2 regions of the Limnohabitans sp. TEGF003 genome follow, and region 1 is predicted to be linked to the other one. Evidence: predicted binding sites of a transcription regulator. Region 1 holds the regulator's gene; the other holds the start of a gene.
What was found. The regulator sigma-54, encoded in region 1, starts transcription at its own class of promoters, with help from an activator protein. The targets are predictions, from matches to a motif close to TGGCANGNAANCTGCTTT.
Positions count from the first base shown of each region.

Region 2: a site for sigma-54 is predicted at 1,712-1,729, ahead of glnA (type I glutamate--ammonia ligase). Genes of this name have one in related genera too.

Region 1 covers NZ_AP029225.1:2,716,583-2,719,799, reverse strand. Annotated here, with positions in the region: gene ACZ5RT_RS12880 (THUMP domain-containing class I SAM-dependent RNA methyltransferase) at 1-910, opposite strand, end outside; gene ACZ5RT_RS12875 (RNA polymerase factor sigma-54) at 921-2,462, opposite strand; gene lptB (LPS export ABC transporter ATP-binding protein) at 2,500-3,217, opposite strand, start outside.
Region 2 covers NZ_AP029225.1:1,586,844-1,590,060, forward strand. Annotated here, with positions in the region: gene ACZ5RT_RS07805 (EI24 domain-containing protein) at 1-648, shown strand, start outside; gene ACZ5RT_RS07810 (competence/damage-inducible protein A) at 676-1,491, shown strand; gene glnA (type I glutamate--ammonia ligase) at 1,775-3,190, shown strand.

The sequences.
Region 1 (3,217 bases):
TGACGCCGGGCGTCTCGCTGGGCGGCATGCGTTGCAGCGCATCCCCGCCCCGGAACTCGATCACACCTGACACGCCTGCGCGTTCTGCGTTGCGCTCGGCAAAGTCAACCATGCGGAAGGCCACATCGCTGCCAAAAACCGGCGCTGTGGGTTCGTGTTCGTGGTCGCGGGCTTCTTCGATCAGGCCTTGCCAGACGTGGTTCTGGAAGGGCAGCAATTTCTCGAAGCCAAAGCGGCGCTGCAAACCAGGCGCGATGCCGCAGGCGATTTGCGCCGCTTCGATCGGGATGGTGCCGCTGCCGCAGCAGGGGTCGTACAGGGGCACGGTGGCGTCCCAGCCACTGGCCGCGATCATGGCGGCGGCCAGGGTTTCCTTCAAAGGCGCGTCGCCCTTGTCGGTGCGCCAGCCGCGCTTGAACAGTGGCTCGCCCGAGGTGTCGATGTAGAGCGTGGCCGTTTCGGGTGTCAGGTGTGCGTAGATGCGCACGTCGGGCCAGCTGGTGTCCACGCTGGGGCGCTCGCCGCGTTTGGCGCGAAAACGGTCGGCTACTGCGTCCTTGATTTTGAGCGCGGCAAAGTTCAGGCTGTTGAGCGGGCTGTGCTGCGCGGTGATGTCGATCTTGAAGGTCTGTTTGGGCGTGAACCAGATTTCCCAGGCCACTTCGCTGGCGGCGTTGTACAGGTCGTTTTCGTTGCGGTAGTCGGTGACCGACAGCTGTACCAGCACGCGCTGGGTCAGGCGGCTGTGCAGGTTGATGCGCATGGCGTCGCGCCACGAGGCGCGGGCCATCACGCCGCCACGGCCCGTGAGCAGGTCGTGGCCCGTCAGACCCGTGATGGCGTGCACCTCGTCGGCCAAAAAGCCCTCAACGCCCGCGGCGCAAGGCATGAACAGGTTCAATGAATTCACTCAAATACTCTCAAAGGGTTTTGCGCAGGTTGGCGGGCGCGATCTTCAGGGCTTCGCGGTACTTGGCCACCGTGCGGCGGGCGCAGTCGATGCCTTGCTCTTTCAGCATCTCGGAAATCTGGTTGTCCGACAGCGGTTTGGTGGGTTTTTCGGCGGCGACAAACTGCTTGATGAGCGCCCGCACGGCGGTGCTCGATGCAGCGCTGCCGCTGTCGGTGCCCAGGCCCGAGCCGAAGAAATACTTCAGCTCAAACGTGCCTTGCGGCGTGGCCATGTATTTGGCCGTGGTCACGCGGCTGATGGTGGACTCGTGCATGCCCAGCTCGTCGGCGATCTCGCGCAGCACCAGCGGGCGCATGGCCAGCTCGCCGTGTGTGAGGAAGTTTTTCTGCCGCTCCACGATGGCGGTGGACACGCGCAAGATGGTGTCAAAGCGCTGCTGGATGTTCTTGATGAACCAGCGCGCTTCTTGCAGGCGCTGCTGCAGGCCTGCATGGTTGTCGCCTTTGCCGCCGCGCAGGGCGTTGGCATAGATGTCGTGCACGCGCAGCTTGGGCATCACGTCGGGGTTGAGCTGGATGCGGAATTTGGGCGTGGCCGTCTTGCTGGTGTTCACCACCAGCACGTCGGGGATGATGATGTTTTGCTCGGCCTGCACAAAGGGGCGGCCGGGTTTGGGTTCAAGCCGGGCGATGAAGGCGATGGCGGCTTTGACCACGGCTTCGCTCAGGCCACAGGCCACCGCCAGCCGTTTGAAGTCGCGCTTGGCCAGCATTTCCAGAGGTTGGGCGCAGATGGCCAGCGCCGCTTGTGCCACTTCGTCGTTTGGGTCGTCTTGCAGCCAGGCCTTGATCTGGATGCGCAGGCACTCGGCCAGGTCGCGTGCGCCCACGCCCACGGGTTCGAGCGACTGCAGCAAACCCAGCGCCACGGTGAAACGGTGCACCAGTTCGTCGATCTGTTCGTAGTCGTCTGTGCCTGCCAAGCTGGCCGCTAGTTCGGGCAGGGTGTCGGTCAGGTAGCCGTCGTCGCTGAGCGATTCGATCAGAAAGCGCAGCGCGGCACGGTCCACTTCGGACAGGCGCAGCGACAGCGCCTGACGGTGCAAAAAGTCGGTCAGCGAGCCGCTGCTGCGGGCCAGGTCGATGGCGTCGGCGGTTTCTTCGCCGTTGTTTTGGCGCGGTGCGGCGTCGCCACCCCATTCGCTGTCGTCGGGTCGCATGTCCACGCTGCCGTCGCCGTCCCAGCTTTCGGCCACATCGGTCACGGCTTCGTCGCGGGTTTCGCTGGCGCTGTCGTCGCTGCTGCTCGTTGTGCTGGCGCTTTCGCTGACCCGGTCGCCCAAACTGACATGGGTGTCGGCCTGGTCCAGGCCAAAGGCCTCGGCAGTTGCTTCTTCTTCGGCGCGTTCCAGAAAGGGGTTGTCGTCCAGCATCTGATCGACCTCTTGTGACAGCTCCAGGGTGGACAGCTGCAGCAGGCGAATCGATTGTTGCAACTGGGGCGTGAGCGCCAGGTGCTGGGACATGCGAAGCGACAGGCCGGGCTTCATGGCTGCGCTTTCAAATCGAGAACGGGCTGGGTGTGCATCACATCCTGAAGTGTTCGCCCAGGTACACCCGGCGCACATCGGCGTTGGTCACGATCTCGTCGGGCGTGCCTTCGGCCAGCACACGGCCTTCGCTGATGATGTAGGCGTGGTCGCAAATGCCCAGCGTCTCGCGCACGTTATGGTCGGTGATCAGCACACCGATACCCCGCTGCTTGAGGAAGGCAATGATGCGCTGGATCTCGATCACCGCGATCGGGTCGATGCCGGCAAAAGGCTCGTCCAGCAAAATGAAGCGCGGGTCGGTGGCCAAGGCGCGGGCAATCTCCACGCGGCGGCGCTCACCACCGGACAGCGCCACCGCAGGCGAGTCGCGCAGGTGGTCCACCCGCAAATCGTTCAGCAATTCGGTCAGGCGTTTTTCGATGTCGGTAGACGACAAGCCCCGACCTTGTGCATCGGTTTGCAGCTCCAAAATGGCGCGCACATTCTCGGCCACCGTCAACTTGCGGAAGATGGACGCCTCTTGCGGCAAATACGACAAGCCCATGCGCGAGCGCTTGTGGATGGGCATGCGGGTGACGTCTTCGCCGTCGATCAGGATCTGCCCACCATCGGCCCGCACCAGGCCCACGATCATGTAAAACGAGGTGGTTTTGCCCGCGCCGTTGGGGCCCAGCAGACCGACGACTTCGCCTTTGTCCACTTGCACCGACACGTCATGCACCACCTTGCGGCTGCCATAGGCTTTTTGCAGG
Region 2 (3,217 bases), 1.1 Mb from region 1:
TTGCTGGCGGTCTCGTTCCTGATGACGCCTGCACTGACCCGCCTGGTGGCCGACCGGCGCTTTGCGGCCCTGCAGCGCAAGCACGGCGGCAGCCTGGCGCTGAGCCTGTGGTGGACATTTTTGTCCTTGCTGCTGGCGCTGGGCGCTTTGTTGCTGACTTTGCCGATGTGGCTGGTGCCGCCCTTGGCCATGGTGCTGCCTGCGCTCATTTGGGGTTGGCTCACCTACCGCGTCATGGCTTTTGATGTGCTGGCCGAATTCGCCAGCGCCGACGAGCGCCACGCCCTGATGGCGCGCCACCGCATGAGCTTTCTGGGCATGGGCGTGGTCACCGGGCTCATGGGCGCTGCGCCCAGCTTGGTGTGGGCTTCGGGGGCTTTGTTTGCCGCAGCCTTTGTGATCCTGGTGCCTGTGGCCATCTGGATCTACACCTTGGTGTTTGCGTTTTCTTCGCTGTGGTTTGCCCACTTTGCGCTGGCGGCCTTGCAGGCGCTGCGCAACGAACCGCGCAATGAACCCCATCGCGCGGCTGTCGATGACGTTTTACCCGCCGTGCCGGCTTCGCCCCATGCCGCTGCCCGGCTCGGCCCGGGCCCGGAAGACAAGGCCGACAGCGTCACCGATGTCGAACCCCGCCCCAGCCTTTGAACCGACTGCTTTTTCTTCAAGACCACCATGACCCCCACCTTTGGCCTGATCATCATTGGCGACGAAATCATGTCCGGCAAGCGCCAGGACAAGCACATGCCCAAAGTCATCGAGTTGATGACCGCGCGCGGCCTGAGTCTGGGCTGGGCCGAATACGTGGGCGACTCGCCCGAGCGCATCACCGCCACCCTGAAACGCGCATTCGCCTCGGCCGATGTGGTGTTCAGCTGCGGCGGTATCGGGGCCACGCCGGACGACCACACGCGCCAATGCGCGGCCAAAGCGCTGGGCGTGCCTTTGGCCCTGCACCCCGAAGCCAAGCGCTTGATTCACGAGCGCATGCAGGACACCGCCAAGGAGCAGGGCGTGGCTTACGAGCCGGACCGCCCGGACAACGTCCACCGCCTGAACATGGGGGTGTTCCCTGAAGGGGCAGCCATCATCCGCAACCCCTACAACAAGATTCCCGGGTTCAGCTGCACAGGCGCGGGCGGCGGCGCGGTGCATTTTGTGCCCGGCTTTCCGGTCATGGCCTGGCCGATGATCGAATCGGTGCTGGACAGCCAATACAGCGCCCATTTCCGGCGCAACGCGTACATCGAAAAGTCGGTGATCGTCCTCGGGGCGATGGAAGCCACCCTGACGCCCTTGATGGAGTCCATTGAGGCCGCGCACCCCGGCGTCAAGGTGTTCAGCCTGCCCAGCGTGGACCACCCGCAGTGGGGGCGCCACATCGAGCTGGGGGTCAAGGGCGAACCGGCCGATGCCGAACGGGCTTATCTGGACCTGCGGCAAGGCCTGAAGGCTTTTCCTTTGGAATATGGCCCCGAATTGGTGCGTTGATCTCGGTATCACCAAAATGGTGCAAAATTGCACCATAAAAGTGCATTGTCACGGAGCTGGACAAACCGTTGAGGTGTCCAGTGGCTTGAAAAAGTGAAAGCCTGGCGGCGGTGGCCATCGACCATGCCGAGAGGGCACGCTTTTTATCCCCCGGAGATGCCCAACGGGTCGCCTGCAGGGCACAATCTCGGGTTGTTCGGCTGCGGTTTGGGCCTCAAGTTGGCACAGAAACTGCAAGACCCGTGAGCAAGCTTTTTAACCCCTTTCCATTCAGGAGATTTTGATGGCCAAGACCGTCGCAGACGTGATGAAGATGGTGAAAGAGAACGAAGTCAAGTTCGTTGACTTCCGTTTCACCGATACCCGTGGCAAATGGCAGCACATCACTGCGCCCGTGTCGCAGTTCGACGAAAGCAAGTTCGAAGAAGGTCAAGCGTTTGACGGTTCTTCCATCGCGGGCTGGAAAGGCATTGAAGCTTCGGACATGTTGTTGATCCCCGATCCCAACAGCGCCCTGATCGACCCCTTCTTCGAAGAAGTCACACTGGTCTTGATCTGCGACGTGATCGAGCCCAACGACGGCAAGGCCTACGAGCGTGACCCACGTTCGATCGCCAAGCGCGCCGAGACTTACCTCAAGCAATCGGGCCTGGGCGACACCGCCTTCTTTGGTCCCGAGCCAGAATTCTTCTTGTTTGACGACGTGCGCTGGAGCACCGAGCCGAACAACAGTTTCTACGCCATCGACGAAGCCGAAGCCCCCTGGAATACCGGCACCAAGATGGACAACGGCAACAGCGGTCACCGCAACCGCGTCAAGGGGGGCTACTTCCCCGTGCCACCCGTGGACAGCACACACGACATGCGCAGCGAAATGTCGCTGATCCTCGAATCCGTGGGCATCCCGGTCGAAGTGCACCACCACGAAGTGGCTGGCGCTGGCCAGTGCGAAATCGGCACCAAGTTCTCCACACTGGTCGAGCGCGCCGACTGGACCCTTTTGCAAAAGTACGTGATCCACAACGTGGCCAACGCCTACGGCAAAACCGCGACCTTCATGCCCAAGCCCTACGCTGGCGACAACGGCTCCGGCATGCACGTGCACCAGTCCATCTGGAAAGACGGCAAGAACCTGTTCGCAGGCAATGGCTACGCTGGCTTGTCTGAATTTGCCCTGTACTACATCGGCGGCATCATCAAGCACGCCCGCGCCCTGAACGCGATCACCAACCCCGGCACCAACAGCTACAAGCGCCTGGTCCCGCACTACGAAGCGCCTGTGAAGCTGGCTTACTCGGCCAAGAACCGCTCGGCTTCGATCCGCATCCCCAACGTCGCCAGCGACAAAGCCCGCCGTGTGGAAGCCCGTTTCCCCGATCCATTGATGAACCCCTACCTGGGCTTTGCCGCCCTGTTGATGGCGGGTCTGGACGGCATCGAAAACAAGATCCACCCCGGCGAAGCCGCGACCAAGGACCTGTACCACCTGCCGCCAGAAGAAGACAAGTTGGTGCCCACCGTCTGCCACAGCCTGGACCAGGCGCTGGAAGCCCTCGACGCCGACCGCGCCTTCCTGACCAAGGGCGGCGTGTTCACCGACTCGTGGATCGACGCTTACATCGAACTGAAGATGCAGGAAGTCAACCGCAGCCGCGTGGAAGTCTCGCCTGTCGAATACGACATGTACTACTCGCTGTAATTCACCATGCGGCACATTGCACCTGCC